One region of the Gordonibacter urolithinfaciens genome, then DNA from elsewhere that is predicted to be linked to it. Evidence: predicted binding sites of a transcription regulator. Region 1 holds the regulator's gene; each other region holds the start of a gene.

Region 1 (6,709 bases):
TCGCTCAAGAAGGGCGATAAGGTGCTTATGATGGCCACCGGCACCGAGGTGCTCGTGGAGGAGGTAGGCGCGCGCCGCCCGGCGGAGACGGCCATGCCCGAGCTCTCGGTGGGCGAGGTGGGCTACCTGGTCACGGGCCTCAAGGACGTGCGCCAGGTGAAGGTGGGCGACACGATCACCGCCGTGCGCGGCGGCGTGGAGGAGCCGCTGCCCGGCTACCGCGACGCCAAGCCCATGGTGTTCACCGGCCTGTTCCCCATCGACGGCGACCAGTACGAGCCGCTCAAGGAGGCGCTGGAGAAGCTCTCGCTCAACGACCCGGCGCTCGCCTGGGAGCCGGAGAAGTCCCATGCGCTCGGCTTCGGCTTCCGCGTGGGCTTTCTGGGGCTGCTCCACATGGAGGTCATCAAGGAGCGCCTCGAGCGCGAGTTCGGCCTGGACCTGCTGGCCACCGCGCCCTCCGTGGAGTACCACGTGTACCGCGCCGGCGGCGAGATGATCAGCCTGCACTCGCCGCAGGAGATGCCCGACCCCGGCGAGATCGAGCGCATCGAGGAGCCCTACCTCAAGGCGAAGATCCTCATCCCGCCCGACTACGTGGGCGCGGTCATGGAGCTCACCACGGCGCGGCGCGGCACGTTCGTCACCATGAACTACCTGTCGCCCACCACGGTGGAGATGATCTGGGAGATCCCGCTGTCGGAGCTCATCATGGACTACTTCGACAAGCTGAAGTCCAATACGAAGGGCTACGCGAGCCTCGACTACGACTTCGACGGCTACAAGCCCTCCAAGCTGGTGAAGCTGGACATCCTGCTGTCGGGCAAGCCGGTGGACGCGCTGTCGTTCATCATCCACAAGGACAAGGCCTACGACCGCGGCCGCGTGCTCACGGAGAAGCTGCGCGGCATCATCCCGCGCCAGATGTTCGAGGTGCCCATCCAGGCCGCCATCGGCGGGCGCGTGCTGGCCCGCGAGACGGTGAAGGCGAAGCGAAAAGATGTGCTGGCGAAGTGCTACGGCGGCGACATCAGCCGCAAGCGCAAGCTCCTGGAGAAGCAGAAGGCCGGCAAGAAGCGCATGAAGAACATCGGCAACGTGGAAGTGCCGCAGGAGGCGTTCATGGCCATTTTGAAGGTGGACGATTAGCCTATGGATCGAGCTGTTCTCGCAATCTGCATCATCGCCATCGCAGTCCTTTCTGCGCTCGCGGTGCATCTGTTTTACAGGCAGCGGGGCAAGGCGCTCCCCAACGACCTGGGCAGTTTGGACGATGAGGGCTGGGGCTTGCTGAAGCGCCGTGTAGTCGGCTCGGTGGCTTTGGCGGCCGTTGCTGTGTTGGTAGGCTTCGTGTTGGCAAGGGTTCTCTGAGCAACGGCATTGGTGGTTCGGGGCGGCGTCCCCGCTTTGCGACTGATAGGTGCGAGAACATGGGCAAGAACGAAGAGTTCGACTGGTTGGACGATCCGTTCGACGAGAAGAAGGCCGCGCGCGAGCAGGTGCGGGCCTCCACGTCGGGCGGCACGAAAATGGCGCTCGGCTGCGGCTGCCTGCTGGCCGTGGCGGGCGTCGTGGTGCTGCTGGTATTCGCAGGCGTCAGCATGATCGACCTGCTGGCTGCCTAGCGCCGGGACGTGCATGCGCCCGGCCGTCCTCGAACCGACATGAGAAGGAGGAACCCGGTGAGAACGAACCCGGTCATAGAGAACATCCTGTCCCGCCGTTCCGTGCGCGCGTTTCGGGACGAGCCCGTCGCGCGCGAGGACCTGGAGGCCATCGTCGCGTGCGGGCAGTGGGCGCCCTCGGCTATGAACCGCCAGGAGTGGACGTTCGTGGTGGTTGACGACCGCGAACGCGTCGCGCGCTTAGCCGAGGTAATCCGCGTCGCGCTCGCTCGCGACGCCTACGACATGTACGACCCCGCGGCCATCGTGATCGTGGCGCACGAGAAGGGCGCCCCGTTCGGCCGCGAGGACGACGGCTGCGCGATGCAGGGCATGATGCTGGCCGCCCACAGCCTGGGCCTGGGCAGCGTGTGGATCAACCAGCTGCAGGGCATCTGCGACGAGCCCGCCGTGCGCGCGGAGCTCGACGCGCTCGGTGTGCCGGCCACGGCCGAGGTGCATGGCGTGTGCGCCCTCGGCCACGCCGCCGCCGAGGGAACGGCGCACGACCGCAAGAGCCACGTGGTGTGGGCGTAGCGCGCCGGCTGCCATCCCGGCCCGGGGCGGGTTGCGCCGCCGAAGCCGGAAGGCTGCACGCAGCGCTTTCTCGCGACGCCTGCGCGCGTCCAACGTGGGCGCTCGGGCCGCGGCGACGAAGCCGGGAGTATGCCGCGCCCGAACGCCCTTCCTGCCAAAAAACGCGCGGTTTGGCAATCGGAAAGCGCGTTTCGGAGCGTGCTCGCCACGGGTTGCCGCTATAATCCCAGGTCGGCGTTTTTCACCGCTCGACCGTAATTGCCAAACCGCGCGTTTTTTGACCTGTCGTGACGAAAACGCGTGCAAAGGAAGCAGGATATGCACGAGTTCTTCCAAAACCACCGCCTCCTCCTCGCGCCCATGGCGGGCGTGAGCGACGAGGCGTTCCGGGCGCTCTGCCGCGAGCAGGGGGCCGACCTCGCCTTCACCGAGATGGTCTCGGCGAAGGGGCTCTCCTACGCCAACGAGAAGACGCGCCATCTGCTTGCCCTCGCGCCCGGCGAGGACCAGGTGGCCGTCCAGCTGTTCGGCCACGAGCCCGACACCATGGCCGCGCAAGCCGCCTGGATCGAGCAGGAGATGGGTGAGTCGCTGGCGTACCTGGACGTCAACATGGGATGCCCCGCGCGCAAGATCGTGTCGAAGGGCGACGGCTCGGCGCTCATGAGGGAGCCGGGGCTCGCGGCCTCCATCGTGCGGGCGATCCGCGCGGCGGTCGCGCATCCCGTGACCGTGAAGTTCCGCCGCGGCTGGGCCCAGGGCGAGGAGACGGCGCCGGACTTCGCGCGCCGCATGGAGGATGCGGGCGCGTGCGCCGTCGCGGTGCACGGCCGCTTTGCCGAGCAGCTCTACCGCGGCAGCGCCGACTGGGGCGTCGTCGCGCGCGTGAAGGAGGCCGTGGACGTGCCCGTCATCGGCAACGGCGACGTGCGCACGGGCGCCGACGCCGTGGCGCTCACGGTGCGCACCGGCTGCGACGCGGTGATGATCGCCCGCGGCGCCGAGGGCAACCCCTGGGTGTTCGCCCAGGCCAAGGCCGCGCTTGAGGGCGTGCCCGAGCCGCCGGCCCCCGATGCCCGCGAGCGCATCGCCATGGCGCGCCGCCACGCGCGCCTGCTCGCGCGGCGCGAGGGGAAGAATATCGTGCGCATGCGCAAGCACGCCATGTGGTACCTGGCGGGCCTGCCGGGCGCCGCCGCGGCGCGCGCGAAGATCAACGCCTGCGTGTCCGTGGAGGACTTCGACCGCGTGTTCGACGAGCTGCTCGCCTTGCTGGGCGAGCATGAACAGGAGGGCTAGACCATGCCGCACGACCCTTATCGCGCCCTGTACCTCCATCTGCCGTTCTGCGTGAGGCGGTGCGGGTACTGCGACTTCGCCACGTCTGCGGTGCCGGGTGACGCGCCGGAGATCGACGCGTACGTGGAGGACCTCTGCCTGCAGCTACGCCGCAAGGCGAAGGAGGGCGAGCTCGGGGCGCTCGAGACGGTGTACGTGGGCGGCGGGACGCCGAGCCACATCGGCCTGGCGCGGCTGTCCATGCTGCTGTACACGCTGTCGCTGTCGATGCACCTCACGCCCGAGGTGGAGTGCACGATGGAGGCGAACCCCGAGAGCCTGACGGAGCGCATGGTGCGCGACGTGTGGGCGCTCGGGGTGAACCGCCTGTCCATAGGTGTGCAGAGCTTCGACGACGAGGTGCTGGCCGTGCTCGGGCGCGCCCATTCGGCCGACGACGCGCGCCGCGCCATCGAGGCGGCGCATACGCGCTTCGAGAACGTGAGCGTGGACCTCATGTGCGGCATCCCCGGCCAGAGCGCCGGGAGCTTCGAGGCGAGCGTGCGCGAGGCGGCGGCGCTCGGTGCGGCGCATGTGAGCGTGTACCCGCTGACCATCGAGGCGCACACCCCCTTCGATGCCGCCGTGCTCGCCGGCGAGCTGGAAGAGCCCGACGACGACGTGGAGGCCGCGCACATGGAGATCGCCGCGCGCGTGCTGGTCGAGGCCGGCTACGAGCGCTACGAGGTGGCAAGCTACGCCCGCCCCGGCTTCGCGTGCCGCCACAACATCGCGTACTGGACGGGCGTGCCGTACCTGGGGCTCGGCCGCTCGGCGGCCACGATGACCCAGAACGCGGAGCGCCGCATGCGCGTGCAGGACGGGCAGGTGACCGACGACCTGGACGCGCGCGGCATGGCCGCCGAGGACCTCATGCTGGGCATGCGCATGACCTGCGGCGTGTCCGACGGGCAGGTGGAGGCCGCCGCCGTCCTGCTGCCCGGCGCCCCCGCCGTGCTCGCGGAACTGGAAGGGGAGGGCCTCGTGGAGCATGCGGGCGGGCGCTGGCGCCCCACCGACCGCGGCTGGCTCTGCGGCAACGAGCTCTACGGGAGGCTGTTCGACTTGGCATAGGGAATCCGTGCACGCGCTCCTCCTATGCAGTAACCGTCAAGTTTCTCCATAATTTCCCGCTGTTGTTAGCACTCTCGGCTTTCGGCTGCTAATATGATGCGTTACTATGGTTCGGGTTCGGGGAATGCCGACGGGCGAGAGAGAGGAAGGTGGAAGGCGTGCTATCCGATCGCAGGCAGCGGGTGCTGGCCGCGCTCATCGAGGAATACGTCGCGCGCGCCCTGCCGGTGGGCTCGCGCACGCTCACGGAGCGCTACCAGCTGGGCGTGAGCCCGGCCACCGTGCGCAACGAGCTTTCGGTGCTCGAGGACGGCGGCTACATCACACAGCCCCACACCTCGGCCGGGCGCATCCCCACCGACCATGGCTACCGCGCGTTCGTGGACAACCTGCTGGCCGCCGACTTCACGGGCGAGGACGAGCGCTACCGCCCCGTCGTGGACGAGCTGCGCCGCAGCGCGAGCGAGCTCGACGCGCTCTTGGAGCAGACGTCGTCGGCCCTCACGCGTCTCACCGACTGCCTCTCCATCGTGCTGGCGCCGTCGGTGCTGAACCTGCACATCAAGCAGCTCTCGCTCATCTCGCTCAACGCGTACCGCGCGCTCGTGGTGCTCGTCACCGAGGACGGCCAGGTGTTCAACCGCCAGATGGAGTTCGCCGAGGAGGTGTGCTCGGACGACCTGGCGCGCGTGCAGGCGTTTCTGGGCGACGTGTTCACGGGCAAGTCGCTCCAGCAGATCGAGGACGGCCTGGGCCAGGGCATGGCCGAGGCGTTCCGCGACCCGCTCGTGCGCATGGCGCTCGACGAGGTGCTGTCGTGTTTGCAGGAGAGCGAGCTGTCGCGCGCCCACCGGCTTGGCGTGAGCTCGCTTCTGACGAAGCCCGAGTTCAGCCAGTCGCAGGCACTGCTGCCCGTCATGCAGGTGCTCGAGGACGACACGGTCATGCTGCATATCCTGGACGACGCCGTGCGGCAGGGCGACGGCACGCCCAGCGTGCGCATCGGGCGCGAGAACGATGCGGCGGAGCTGGCGGGCGTGTCCGTGGTGGCCAGCCGCTACGGGCGCGGGGAGTCGGCCGGCGTCGTGGCCGTCATCGGGCCCACGCGCATGGACTATTCTAAGGTATTGCGGGCGGTGCGCATCGCGAGCGCGGCGCTTCAGGACGTATAGGGCTTGCACGGCGCCCGCACGAGGGGGCGCCGTCAAACGAGGAAGGTACTGCAAGAGCAATGGCCAAGGATCTGTACGAGGTTCTGGGCGTTTCCAAGAACGCCACGGAGGACGAGATCAAGAAGGCGTTCCGACGCCGCGCGCGCGAGCTTCACCCCGACGTGAACAAGGCGCCCGACGCCGAGGACCAGTTCAAGGAGCTGAACGAGGCGTACGACGTGCTGAGCGACCCCGGCAAGCGCGCCCAGTACGACCGCTTCGGCACCATACCGGGCGCGGCCGGCGGCGGCAGCCCCTACGGGGGCGGCGGCTACGTGGACTTCGAGGACCTGTTCGGCGGCGGCTTCGGCATGGGCGACATCTTCAGCTCGTTCTTCGGCGGGGCCGCGGGCGGGCGCCAGCAGCAGCGACGCGAGGGCCGCGACATGGGCGTGGGCCTGCGCGTCACGCTGGAGGAGGTGGCCGCAGGCGCCAAGAAGGAGATCGTCTACGACCGCCTGGCGCCGTGCCCTGACTGCGACGGCACGGGCCTCGGCCCCGACGGGCGCGAGATCACCTGTCCGGACTGCGGCGGCCAGGGCCGCGTGGTCTCGGTGCAGCATACGTTTTTGGGCGACATGCAGACGGCCACCACGTGCAAGACCTGCAACGGCACGGGCCGCTCGGTGGAGAACCCGTGTCCGGAATGCGAGGGCCAGGGCCGCGTGCCCGACCGCCAGCGCGTGACCGTGGAGGTGCCGGTGGGCATCCGCGACTCGCAGCAGCTGCGCCTGTCCGGGTTCGGCGAGGCGGGCATGCAGGGCGCGGCGCCCGGCGACCTCATCGTCACGGTGCGCATCCAGCCGCACGAGTTCTTCGAGCGCGACGGCGATCACCTGCACGCGCGGGCGAACGTGTCCATCGTGCAGGCCTCCCTCGGAGCCG
Region 2 (6,709 bases), 950 kb from region 1:
GCCGCCGGAACCCGCCGACGCTGCGGCCCGCCCTCGCACCCGATCTTCGCGCGATGTCGCGGGCTTGCGTACCGAAGTACGCGGCGCCCGCGCCATCCCCCGAATCTCGGGCACGAGGGCGGGCCTCGCTGACTTACTACGCCAACCTGCGCGGTTGGTTTTCGCGCTTCGCGCGAAGGGCCCGGCCCTGGTGGGCGAGCCCGCTCTGCGAGCTGAACGAGATTGAGGGGCACTGAACTATGAGCGACACCAACGACACGACGGATACCGGGCAGGTCATCGAGGACGATCCCATCGCGGTGCGCCGCGCCAAGCGCGAGGCGCTGCTGGCGGCGGGGCGCGACCCATACGGCCATGCGTTCGCTTACTCGCACCACTTGGCCGACCTTGCCTCCCAGTACGAGGGTCTCGAGGACGGCGCGTCCACCGAGGACGAGGTGCAGGTGGCAGGCCGCATCATGGCCAAGCGCGACCAGGGCAAGCTCGCTTTTCTCGAGCTGCGCGACTCCTCGGGCGACATGCAGCTGTTCTGCCGCATCAACGCGCTGGGCGAGGAATCGTTCTCCGAGCTCAAGGACCTCGACGTGGGCGACTGGATCGGCGTCGTCGGCACCATGATGCGCACGAAGCGCGGCCAGCTCTCCGTGGCGGTCGAGTCCTTCGAGCTGCTGTCCAAGAGCCTGCGCCCCCTGCCCGAGAAGTTCCACGGCCTGGCCGACAAGGAGACGCGCTACCGCCAGCGCTACGTCGACCTGGTAATGAACCCCGAGGTGAAGGACACGTTCACGAAGCGCTTCAAAATCGTGGCAGCCATCCGCCGCTTTATGGAAGACCACGGCTACTTCGAGGTGGAGACGCCCATCCTGCACCCCATCCTCGGCGGCGCGAACGCGCGCCCCTTCGTCACGCATCACAACGCGCTCGACAAGGACTTCTACCTGCGCATCGCCACCGAGCTGCACCTCAAGCGCCTCATCGTGGGCGGCTTCGAGAAGGTGTTCGAGATCGGCCGGCAGTTCCGCAACGAGGGCATGGACCCCTACCACAACCCCGAGTTCACCACCATGGAGTTCTACCAGGCGTTCTCCGACCTGGAGGGCATGATGGAGCTCACGCAGGGCGTCGTGCAGGCCGCGGCGCTGGCCGCATGCGGCACCACGCAGGTTGAGTACCAGGGCCAGCAGGTGGACCTGGGCGGCACGTGGCGCCGCGCCACCATGATCGAGCTGGCCAGCGAGGGCGCGGGGGAGGACGTGAGCTTCGCGCGCACCCGCGAGGAGCTGGTGGCCATCCTCGAGCGCAACGGCGGCCATGCCGAGGACGCGTGGGGCAAGGGCAAGCTCATCGCCGAGATCTTCGAGGCGGTTGCCGAGGAGAAGCTCATCCAGCCCACGTTCGTGACGGAGCATCCCCTGGAGGTGTCGCCGCTCGCCAAGAAGAAGGCTGGCGAGCCCGAGCTCACCGAGCGCTTCGAGCTGTTCATCTGCGGCCACGAGTACGCCAACGCCTTCGGCGAGCTGAACGACCCGGTGGACCAGGCCGAGCGCTTCCGCAAGCAGGTGGAGGCGAAGGACCTGGGCGACGACGAGGCCATGGGCTACGACGACGACTACGTGCGCGCGCTCGAGTACGGCATGCCCCCGGCGGGCGGCTGCGGCATCGGCATCGACCGCCTGGTCATGCTGCTCACCGACGCCCCGTCCATCCGCGACGTGTTGCTGTTCCCCCACATGAGGGATGAGGCCCCTGCAGGCGGGCGCTCGCGCGCTGCCGCGCCGGTTGCGGCCGCGCCGACGGCTGTCGCCGACGCTCCTGCGGCCGCGCCCATCGACTTCTCGAAGGTGGTCGTGGAGCCGCTGTTCGAGGACGAGGTCGATTTCGACACGTTCAGCAAGTCGGACTTCCGCGCCGTGAAGGTGAAGGAGTGCGCAGCCGTTCCCAAGAGCAAGAAGCTGCTGCAGTTCACGCTCGATGACGGCACGGGCGCCGACCGCGTCATCCTGTCCGGCATCCACGCCTACTACGAGCCGGAGGAGCTGGTGGGCCGCACGCTCATCGCCATCACCAACCTCCCGCCGCGCAAGATGATGGGCGTCGAATCGTGCGGCATGCTGCTCTCCGCCATCCACGAGGAGCCCGGCAAGGACGGCCAGCCCGAGGAGCGCCTGAACCTGCTCATGGTGGACGACCGCATCCCCGCCGGCGCGAAGCTGTACTAGCGTCCCGGCAAAAGCACGCTTCCAACGAAGGCCGCCCTCGCACCCGCTCGGGCGGCCTTCTTGCGTCTAAGACGCCCCAGCGCACGGGAAACCCGGTTTCGTGGCAGGTTTTGACGATAGTTGATCATTCGAGATGCCGGAAGCCGGCTGCTGAAGGCTCCTTCTCGAAGGGCATTCGCAAAGGGCCAGGTCATGTTCATGTCTCTCAAACCGGTGTGCCTGACCGAAAAAGCCGATGATAAACTAGCGCCATTTTCTGCCACGAGCGTGGCGAATCGCCGCGCGCGAGGCGGATTGCGCTCAGCCGAGCAGCTCCCTTCGGAGGGCGAGCTGGCGCGCGGGGTATTCGGAGCAGACGGGCCTGGCCCTCGTGCCGAGGTGCTTCGCCAGCGCCTTGGCGAACCGGTTGTACTCCTGGTAGTTTTCCACCTGTTTCCAGGTGGCGGTCACCACCGTGAATCCGAGTGCCTCGAGCGCATCCTTGCGGGCGGCGTCCTCGGCGATGCGCTCGGCTCCGGTGTGGCAGAGCGTGCTGTCGTACTCCACGGCCACACGCTCATCGGGCCAGATAAGGTCGCAGCGCAAATGCGAGCGGCCGGTGACCCAGCGGCTGCGCTCGGGTATGGGGACGACAGCGTTCATCAAGGGGTGCTTGATGCCGCTTCCTCCGCGCAGACAGGGAAGGGTCACGAGCTCGGCCAGCGTTGATTCGCGCGGCGAGGCCGAGCCCTCCATGATGTGGGGGAGGGCTGTGCGCAGGGCTTTCGCTCCTCGAACGCCGTCGAGTTTTCGCAGGCAGGACGCTATTTTCTCCGGCGAGGTGAGCGGCTTCCTGGCCCCTGATCCGTAGGGGCGGCTCTCGTCGGGCGCGAACGTGCCGCAGAACTCGTATCCGAGGTGGGCGGTTCGTGGGAGGCTCGAGCAGCGGCAGCCGGACATCGCGAGGTGCGCTCCTGCGAAAAACCCCGCACGTGTCAGAACCTCGTCAGAAGTGAGCACTTTTGGAGGCATCGGGGGGCACGGCAGCGCGCAGCCGGAGGTCGTGATAGGATGAACGGGTCGCCGCCGCCTGCGCTTGTGGAGCGAGCGTGTGCGGCCATATGCGGCATTGGCACTCTCAATACAAGAGTGCTAAGATGGCACGGAACCATACGATAGACTCTGCGAGAATAGAGGCTAGCATGTCATTTGAGAAGTTTACGGACAAAGCGCGCAAGGTGCTCGTCCTGGCGCAGGATGAGGCCCGCTCGCTCCACCAGCCCTACGTGGGCACCGAGCACATCCTGCTCGGCCTTATACAAGAGAAGGACGGACTGGCCGCCCAGGCCCTCGACCGCAAGGGCGTGAAGTACGACGCCGTGGTGCAGGCTATCCGCCAGGTGGTGGCCATCGACGAGGACACCGACGTGTCCGGGCATCTCTCCTTCACGCCCCGCGTCAAGCGCGTGCTGGAGAACAGCCTGCGCGAGGCCATGCAGATGGGCCAATCCTACATATCCACCGAGCATCTGCTGCTCGGCATCGTGCGCGAGGGCGACGGTACCGCGCTCGAGGTGCTCACGCGCCTGGGCATCTCCGGCGACGACGTGCGCAGCGCGCTGAACGACCTCGTGGGGCAGAGCCCCGTGTACGCCGGGCGCAACGCGTTCGACCCCCAAGGCCAAGGCTCCGACAGCGTGCTCAAGGAGTTCGGCACCGACCTCACGCAGAAGGCGCGCGACGGCAAGCTGGACCCGGTCATCGGCCGCGCGGGCGAGATCGAGCGCGTCATGCAGGTGCTCTCGCGCCGCCAGAAGAACAACCCGCTGCTCATCGGCGAGCCGGGCGTGGGCAAGACCGCCGTGGCCGAGGGCCTGGCGCAGCTCATCGTGTCGAACCAGGTGCCGGACATCCTGCGCGACAAGCGCCTGTTCACGCTCGACGTGAGCGCGCTCGTGGCCGGGTCGAAGTACCGCGGCGAGTTCGAAGAGCGCCTGAAGAAGTGCATCAAGGAGGTCATGGACGCGGGCGACATCATCCTGTTCATCGACGAGATGCACACGCTCATCGGCGCGGGATCGGCCGAGGGCTCCATCGACGCGGCCGCCATCCTGAAGCCGCCGCTGTCGCGCGGCGAGATCCAGGTCATCGGCGCCACCACCATCGACGAGTACCGCAAGCACCTGGAGAAGGACTCCGCGCTGGAGCGCCGCTTCCAGCCCATCACCGTGGGCGAGCCGAACGAGGAGCAGGCGCTGCGCATCATGGAGGGCCTGCGCGACCGCTACGAGGCGCATCACCAGGTACACTTCACCGACGAGGCGCTGCAGGCGGCCGTGACGCTGGCCGACCGCTACATCCAGGACCGCTTCCTGCCCGACAAGGCCATCGACGTGCTCGACGAGGCCGGCGCCCGCATGCGCATCCGCAACATGACGCTGCCGAAGGAGCTGCGCGACCTGGACGAGGACCTGCGCAAGCTCCGCGCCGAGAAGGACGGTGCCATCGCCGCCCAGGACTTCGAGCGCGCCGCCCAGCTGCGCGACGAGGAGGCCCAGCTCAAGGACAAGCGCGCCCAGGCCGAGAAGGACTGGGAGGAGAATGCCCAGAAGACCATCCAGCAGGTGACGGTGGAGGACATCGCCGACGTGGTGTCCATGACCACGGGCGTGCCGGTATCGAACCTCACCGAGGCCGAGACCGAGAAGCTGCTGCGCATGGAGAGCGTGCTGCACGAGCGCGTCGTGGGCCAGGAAGAGGCCGTCACGGCGCTGTCGAAGGCCATCCGCCGCTCGCGCTCGGGCCTCAAGGATCCGAAGCGGCCCGCCGGCTCGTTCATCTTCCTGGGCCCCTCGGGCGTGGGCAAGACGGAGCTCTCGAAGGCGCTGGCCGAGTTCCTGTTCAACTCCGAGGATGCGCTCCTGTCCTTCGACATGTCCGAGTACATGGAGAAGCACAGCGTGTCCCGCCTGGTCGGCAGCCCTCCGGGCTACGTGGGCTTCGACGAGGGCGGCCAGCTGACGAAGGCCGTTCGCCAGCGCCCCTACTCGGTGGTGCTGTTCGACGAGATCGAGAAGGCGCACCCCGACGTGTTCAACATCCTGCTCCAGATCTTGGAGGAGGGCCGCTTGACGGACGCGCAGGGTCGCACGGTCGACTTCCGCAACACGGTCATCATCATGACGTCGAACGTGGGCGCGCGCGAGATCGCGCAGCCGACGACGCTCGGCTTCTCCACCGAGGAGCACGCGGGCCTCTCCGACAAGGAGATAAAGAGCCGCGTCATGTCCGAGATGAAGAAGCTGTTCCGTCCCGAGTTCCTGAACCGCATCGACGAGATCATCGTGTTCAAGAGCCTGAACGACGAGCAGATCGCCGAGATCGTGAAGCTCATGGTGGCCGACCTGCGCGAGCGCCTGATCGCGCAGAACATGTCCATCAACCTGACCGACACGGCGTGCAAGCTCATCGCCAAGGAGGGCACCGATGCCACGTTCGGCGCGCGCCCGCTGCGCCGTGCTATCCAGCGCTTGCTGGAGGACCCGCTGTCCGAGGAGATACTCGAGGGCAAGTGGTCCACGGGGTCGATCATCGACGTGGATGCAGTGGACGGCGAGCTTGTGTTCACCCAGGGCTCGGGCGTTGTCCCGGAGCCGCGGAAGCGCGACAGCATCGCGCGTGATGCCGAGCTGCTGCTGACGAACTACGACCTTGGCCATGCCGGCGTGCGTGGCGGCGGGTCGATGTCGGGCGGCGCGGCAGACTAGCGCTCCCCCTGAAAAGCTCCCCTGTTCCCTGGGCTCGCATCTGGCGCCCGGGGAGCAGGGGTTTCTTGCGTTCTGGACCCGCATTTGTCGTATACTGGGGAAACGCTGATTGCTGCATCGTTCGGCCCGTTTGCAGGGCATGGGCTCTGCCCTTGCCGACGACCTGCGACGGGCCGCCTGTTGGGCGGCAAGGGCAGAGCCCATGCCCTGCGGCGCCTATGCGAGCTTCGCTCAACCGACCGACTACAGGAGGTTCTATGTTCGGAGACAACCTCGATCGCATCGTGAAGGGCATCGAGAAGAACTACGAGGCCGACGAGATATTCTTCACGAAACCGGGGCGGCAGTTTCCCAGCCGCTCGGCCGTGAAGGGGGTTCTCAAGGACTTGCGGCGGGTGCTGTTTCCGGGCTATTTCGGCGACGAGATGCTCACGCCGTCCACGAGTCCGGAGTACTTCATCGGCGAGACGCTCATCCAGATCGAGCGGGCGCTGCGCGAGCAGATCGTCCTCGCCCTCGCCTACACGTCCGACGACCGCGACGCCGAGGAGGCCGATCCGGCCCGCTCGCTGTGCGGCGGGACTCCCGAGCGCATCTGCGATCGCGCCTCGGAGGTGTGCACGGTGTTTTTCGACGAGCTTCCCAGCATCCAGCGGGTGCTGCTCACCGATGTTCAGGCGCTCTACGACGGAGATCCGGCCGCCGGCTCGAAGGAGGAGGTCATCTTCTCGTATCCAGGCCTGT
Region 3 (6,709 bases), 2.0 Mb from region 1:
ACCTCCGGCCGCGCGCTTGCCGGCCTCGCCTCTGCCCGAGCGTGCGCCCAAGCGCAAAACGTGCGCCCTCCTGCTGCATCTGCGGCAAGAGGGCGCGAGCGATCTCGGGAGGTCTCCCTTACCCCTCGGCGGGAACGAACGTGTCCTTGTCCGGCGCGAAGGACTGCATGGCCTCGATGGTGCGGGCGAACAGCTCGTCCAGCTCCCAGCCTAGCATCTCGGCTCCACTGCGGATGACGTCGCGGCTCACGCCGGCGGCGAAGCGCTTGTCCTTGAACTTCTTCTTGAGCGACTTCACCTCGAAATCCATGACGCTCTTGCTGGGGCGCATGACGATGGCCGCGCCGATGAGGCCCGTCAGCTCCTCGGTGGCGAACAGGACCTTCTCCATCTGCAGCTCGGGCTTGGGAAGCTCGGGGTTGAAATCCGACGTGTGGCTCTGGATGGCGCGGATGAGCTCGGGCGAGCCGCCGGCGGCCTCGATGTCCTTGGCCGCGTAGATGGTGTGCAGCTCGGGCTCGTCGTCGTGCTCCTCCCAGTCCAGGTCGTGCAGCAGGCCCACGATGCCCCAAAACTCCTCGTTCTCGGGGTCGTACTCGCGCGCGAAGTAGCGCATGGTCTGCTCCACCGTCTCGGCGTGCTCGATATGGAACGGGTCCTTGTTGTGCTCCTGCAACAGCGCGAACGCCTCGTCGCGCGTCATGCCGGCTTCAAGTGCGGTCATGGGCGATGCTCCTCTCGTTTTGCGGTCTGGTCATACTATAGCGGTGAGGGCGCTTCGGATGCCAGAGGCCCATCGGCAATCTTTTTCGGATTCCGAAGAAGATCTGGCCTGGATGTAATATACCGTGCATTTTTGTGCATTTCATTTTCTGCGCTTTGAACTGGTATTATGCACTATCGTTCCAGGTCAGAAGCTTGCACAGAAATGACCGGAATACTGCATTTGCCACCGCGCTTGCGGCCCTAGAACACGATGCCGAGCGCATTCGCAATGAGGCCCCAGAACACGCCCATCGCGTACAGGCCTCCGATGATGGCGACGTTCTGCTTCCAGTGGCGGTTCGTGCGCACGAGCACGAGCAGGCCCACGCCCGCGCTCACCAGCAAGCCGGCGAGCATCGCGCCCGAGCCCAGCACGCCGCTCACGTACAGCTGCGCGATGACCACGCTGGCCGCGCAGTTGGGCACAAGGCCCACGAGCGCCGATCCGAACACCGAGAGCACCGGGTTCGCACTGAGGAACTCGCCCAGCGCGTCCTCGCCTACCACCTCCAACACGCCGTTCAGCACGATGGTGATGATGAAGATGAACACCGTGACCTGCAGGGTGTGCTTGAGCGCGCTCTTGAGGATGCCGCCCTCGCCGTCATGGCAGTGGCAGTGGTCGCGCTCGCACAAGTCGTGGATGTGCAGCGGCGCATCGATGCGCCGCGCGAGGCGCATGCCGGCGTCCACGATGAAGCCCATGACCATGCCCACGACGATCTTCGCGCCGAGAATCTTGAGGATGACGTCCAGCGGCACCTGCTCGGCGATGAAGATGGGCAGCATCTCGTCGGACGTGGAAAGGAACACGGCGAACAGCGTGCCCAGCGTGATGACGCGCCCGGCCCAGAGCGTGGCCGCCACGGCCGAGAACCCGCACTGCGGCACCACGCCCACCACCGCTCCCACGATGGGGCCCGCGGCTCCTGCGCGCTGCACGGCCGCCTGCGCCTTGCCGCCGGTCTTATGCTCGAGCCACTCCATCACCAGGTAGGTGACGAAGAGGAACGGAACGAGGTACAGCGTGTCGGCGACGGAATGCTCCAGGACATGCCCGGCTATGTGCATGAATTCTTCCATAGGTTCGTATTGTAGTCCAACAGGGGCGTTCAAGCCGCGACGTAGCCGAACAGTCACATGGAACCGATGCGTGCGGTCTTTCCGCCGCCGATTGCAACCGGCAATAAACAGGGCGAGGATTCCGCCCGATAGGGGGGGGGGACAACGCCTGACCTCGAGCGCAGGGCGGAGCGTATCGATAAGCAGGCCTATCCGCGTCGAACAGCACGTGCTACGGGGCGGCTATGCGAGCCGATGGGCTATACTGGAAGGCATTACCGCACTTTCATAGACGCCGGGGGAGGCAGCATGGGAACGCAGCAGGCTGGATGGTATCCAGACCCGTCAGGGAACGCGACGAGGCTTCGCTATTGGGACGGCATGCAGTGGACCAACGATTTCGCGGACGCCCAGCCGACGGCTTGCCCCGAGGGAGGCTACCGCGCCCCCGCCTACGGGCAACCCGTCGTCGCTCCCGTTTACTATCCGTCGGCAACGACCGAGAGCGACCGGACGCTCAGGCTGATCGCATTTATCTTCTGCCTCATCTCCACTATCTCGGTGGGATGGGCCATCATCCCGCTCGCTTGGATGATCCCGATGAGCGTCCATTGCTGGGGCGTTTACCAGGGGACAAAGCCGAACACGGTGGCGTTCGGCGTGTGCACGCTCATCTTCGTGACCGTGGTAGGCGGCATCCTGCTGCTCGTGTCGAAGAAGGAGCGCTAGCCGGGCGGGCGACATTTAGCCCCGCCTCCGCATCGCCCTCATCGCACCCGAAGCTGTGGGCGACCCGGCGGCTGGCGTGAAAAGCAACGCGCCGGCCAGAAAACGAAGCGGGGCGGCCCATCGGCCGCCCCGTTCTCCGAGTTAGGGATACGCTGGCCGGGCGCGTAAGCGCCCGCAGCGTCTCAGGTGGTTCCGGCGGCCGGGCGGCTGCCGGAACCGGGGGGTCTTACATCATGCCGCCCATACCGCCGCCGGCACCGGCCATGGCAGCCAGGGCCGCCGGATCCGGGTCCTTCGGGATGTCGTTGATGGTGGCCTCGGTGATGAGGATGAGGGCCGCCACGGAGGCAGCGGACTGCAGCGCGGTGCGCGTGACCTTGACGGGGTCGTTCACGCCCATTTCGATCATGTTGCCGTACTCGCCGTTGGCGCAGTTCAGACCTTCGCCCTTGCCCATGCCCTTCACGCGCTCCACCACGACGCTGCCCTCGAAGCCCGCGTTCTGGGCGATGGCGCGCATCGGGGCCTCCAGCGCCTTGCGGATGATGGCCACGCCGACTTCCTCGTCCTTGTCGACCGACGCGATGTTGTCGAGCGCGGGCAGCGCGTCCACGAGCGCCACGCCGCCGCCGGCGACGATGCCCTCTTCCACGGCCGCGCGGGTCGCCTGCAGGGCGTCCTCGATGCGGGACTTCTTCTCCTTGAGCTCGGACTCGGTCGCGGCGCCCACCTTGAGCACGGCCACGCCGCCGGACAGCTTCGCCAGGCGCTCCTGCAGCTTCTCGCGGTCGAAGTCGGAGTCGACGCGCTCGAGCTCGGCGCGGATCTGGTGGATGCGGTCCTCGATGTTCTTCTTGTCGCCGGCGCCGTCCACGATGAGGGCGGTGTCCTTCGTGACCTTGACCGTCTTGGCGTGGCCCATCATGTCGATGGTGGCGTCGGCCATGGTCATGCCGAAGTCCTTGTCGATGACCTGCGCGCCCGTGACGGCTGCGATGTCCTCCAGGATGCGCTTGCGGCGGTCGCCGAAGCCGGGGGCCTTGATGGCGACGCAGTTGAACGTGCCGCGCAGCTTGTTCAGCAGGATGGTGGCCAGGGCCTCGCCCTCCACGTCCTCGGCAACGATGAACAGCGGGCGGCCGGAGCGCATGACCTCCTCCAGCAGCGGGACCATGTCCTGGATGCTGGTGATCTTCTGGTCGGTGAGCAGGATGTAGGGGTCGGAGAGGACGGCTTCCATCTTCTCCATGTCGGTGGCCATGTACGGCGAGATGTAGCCGCGGTCGTACTGCATGCCCTCGACGATGTCGAGCTCCAAGTCGAACGAGGCGGCGTTCTCCTCCACGGAGATGGCGCCGTCGTTGCCCACTGCGTCCATGGCCTCGGCGATCTTCTCGCCGATCTCGGCGTCGCCGGCGGAGATGGTGCCGACGTTCGCGATCTGCTCCTTGGTGGACACGGGCGTCGCGTCGGCCTTGATGGCGTCGACGATGGCGTCGGTGGCCTTCTGGATGCCGCGGCGGATGCCCAGCGCGTCGGCGCCGGCCGTCACGTTGCGCAGGCCCTCGGACACGATGACGTCGGCCAGCAGCGTTGCGGTGGTGGTGCCGTCGCCGGCCACGTCGTTCGTCTTCACGGCAACCTCGCGGACCAGCTGGGCGCCCATGTTCTCGATCGGGTCCTCCAGCTCCACTTCCTTGGCCACGGTCACGCCGTCGTTCGTGATGGTGGGGGCGCCGTAGGACTTCTCGAGCGCCACGTAGCGGCCCTTGGGGCCGAGCGTCACCTTGACGGCGTTGGACAGCTTGTTGACGCCGGCCGCGAGCGCGCTGCGCGCGTCGGCCTCGAACTTGATCTCTTTAGCCATAGTGTGCCTATCCTTTCAGCGTTAGCTTGGGTTGCTTCGGTTTACGCGAACACCGCGTACAGGTCGTCGGCGCGCAGGATCATGACGTCCTCGCCGTCGACGGTGATCTCGGTTCCGCCGTACTTGCCGTACAGGACCTTGTCGCCTTCCTTGACCGGCACGGGAATGAGCTTGCCGTCCTTGTCGAGCTTGCCCTCGCCCACGGCCAGGACGGTGCCCGTCTGGGGCTTCTCCTTCGCTTCGGTAGCGAGATACAGACCGGATGCCGTCGTCTCCTCAGCCTCGTCCTGCTTGATGATGACGCGATCACCCAATGGTTTCAAGTTCATAACGTAGCCTTCCTTTCGTCCGTCTCTTGTCCGAAACTGGTTGTAGCACGTTTGCTATTTAACCACTCCGTTGCGGTGACTGCTAGCACTCATGGGTAACGAGTGCTAAACATTGCGTTATCATAGCAGCCTCGTTAGCGAATGCAAGCAAAATTGAGGAAATCTCAGTGCCCTTGACTGAGGTTTTGCATAATCGCCACAATTCGTTCGATGGACTCCTGAAAGTTTTTGTGCTTTTGCACAAAAACGGTCTGGGGAGTGGCCGGCGAGGCGGGCGCGGGACGGCGCGGGCGGGGTTGCGAAGGGGCGCGGCGTAGCGCTGCAGCACAGACGCGGGCGGCGCTTGCAGGGCGGCGGGAGCGGGAGCAGGACGATTCTGCAGCGCGAACGAGGCGGCGCGGGCGGGGTTGCGAAGCGGACGCGAGGCGGCAGCACGATCGCTTCGCGGCGCTGCGGTGCAATCGCCGACCGACGGGCGCGGCCGCACATGCCGCCGCGCCGTGACCGATGCTAGCGCTCGCCCGGCCTCACGAGGCCGCCCTCGTACGCCCTCACCACCAGCTGTGCGCGGTCGTGGGCGCCCAGCTTCGCCATGATGCGGGCGAGGTGCGTCTTCACCGTGGCGGACGAGATGAACAGCTCGGCGCCTATCTCGTCGTTCGTCATGCCGCGGGCCACCTGTACCAGTATCTCGCGCTCGCGCTCGGTGAGCGCGGAGAACGCGCTGCCGCCTTCCCCTGCGGCCACGCCGGCACCGGCCGCAGGGCGCATGCGCACGAACGTCTCCACCAGGCGCCGCATCACCGAGGGCTGGATGAGCGCGTCGCCGGCCGCCACCACGCGCACGGCGGCGGCGATGTCGTCGGGCTCGGCGTCCTTCAACAGAAAGCCGCCCGCCCCGGCCGCGAGCGCGTCGTAGACGTACTCGTCGATGTCGAACGTGGTGAGGATGAGCACGCGCACGTCGGCGAGCGCCGGATCGCCCGTGATGGCGCGGGTGGCCTCGATGCCGTTCAGGTGCGGCATGCGGATGTCCATGAGGACCACGTCGGGCACGAGGCGGCGAGCGAGCTCCACGGCCTCCTCGCCGTCGCGCGCCTCCCCCACGATGGAGAAGCCGTCGTACGAGGACAGGATCAGGCGGAACCCGCTGCGCACGAGGTCCTGGTCGTCGGCCACCACTAAGCGCAGAGGACGCTCGCCCGCCGAGCGGACCGGCACCTCCCCCGCCGCCGAGCGCGCCTCTCGCAGATGCCTCTCGATCATGACGCCTCCTTCTCCGCTCCCAGGGGAATGCGCGCCTCCACGCGGAACCCGCCGCGCGGGCGCGGGCCGGCTGCGAACGTGCCGCCCAGAAGCCCCACGCGCTCGGCCATTCCCGCAATGCCGTGGCCGCGCCCGTCCGTCTCGGCCGCCGCGCCCCTGCCGTCGTCCTCTACCGACAGGTTCGCGCCTGTCGGCCCCGTAGCCAGGCGTATCGTCGCCGCATGCGCGCCGGCGTGCCGCACGATGTTCGTCGCGGCCTCGCGGGCGATGCCGTACAGTGCCACGTCCACGAACGCCGGCACGGCGGCGCGGTCGTACCCGCCCGCATCCAGCGCCACGTCCACGCCGGCACGGCGCAAGTAGGCAGCGAGGTCGTCCAGGCGCTCGGTGCCGGCCGTGGGTTCCGTCTCGGCCGCGGGGTCGCCGGCTCGCAGCACGCCTATCATGCCGCGGATCTCCTCGAGGGCGTCCTTCGCCGTCGTGCGCGCAGCGGCGATTGCGAGCTTTGCCGCCGCCGGGTCGCGGTCGACCAGGCGCTCGGCCGCGGCCGCCTGGATGCTCACCGCGGAGAGCGAGTGCGCCGTAATGTCGTGCACCTCGCGGGCTATGCGCACGCGCTCCTCCTCCACGCGCCGGGCCGCCTCCTCCTCGCGCGAGCGCTCCGCCTCGAGCGCGCGCCGCTCCGTCTCCG

The links. Region 1 encodes HrcA, which represses chaperone genes, less so after heat shock. Its sites were predicted from a motif close to TNTTAGCANNCNNNNNNNNNGNNTGCTAANA; they were not measured.
Region 2: BN3560_RS04530 (ATP-dependent Clp protease ATP-binding subunit) is a predicted target of HrcA. The motif match lies at 3,326-3,356, and genes of this name have one in related genera.
Region 3: BN3560_RS08960 (co-chaperone GroES) is a predicted target of HrcA. The motif match lies at 4,833-4,863, and genes of this name have one in related genera.

The regions. Positions count from the first base shown of each region.
Region 1 is NZ_LT900217.1:82,960-89,668, reverse strand. It holds gene lepA (translation elongation factor 4) at 1-1,149, shown strand, start outside; gene BN3560_RS00405 (hypothetical protein) at 1,153-1,371, shown strand; gene BN3560_RS00400 (hypothetical protein) at 1,431-1,625, shown strand; gene BN3560_RS00395 (nitroreductase family protein) at 1,683-2,201, shown strand; gene dusB (tRNA dihydrouridine synthase DusB) at 2,520-3,500, shown strand; gene hemW (radical SAM family heme chaperone HemW) at 3,504-4,613, shown strand; gene hrcA (heat-inducible transcriptional repressor HrcA) at 4,772-5,785, shown strand; gene dnaJ (molecular chaperone DnaJ) at 5,845-6,709, shown strand, end outside.
Region 2 is NZ_LT900217.1:1,032,284-1,038,992, reverse strand. It holds gene lysS (lysine--tRNA ligase) at 240-2,219, shown strand; gene BN3560_RS14670 (hypothetical protein) at 2,520-2,861, opposite strand; gene BN3560_RS04530 (ATP-dependent Clp protease ATP-binding subunit) at 3,401-5,965, shown strand; gene BN3560_RS04525 (serine O-acetyltransferase) at 6,223-6,709, shown strand, end outside.
Region 3 is NZ_LT900217.1:2,089,988-2,096,696, reverse strand. It holds gene BN3560_RS08980 (HD domain-containing protein) at 119-724, opposite strand; gene BN3560_RS08975 (putative manganese transporter) at 967-1,848, opposite strand; gene BN3560_RS14535 (DUF2510 domain-containing protein) at 2,083-2,556, shown strand; gene groL (chaperonin GroEL) at 2,783-4,423, opposite strand; gene BN3560_RS08960 (co-chaperone GroES) at 4,465-4,752, opposite strand; gene BN3560_RS08955 (response regulator transcription factor) at 5,263-6,018, opposite strand; gene BN3560_RS08950 (sensor histidine kinase) at 6,015-6,709, opposite strand, start outside.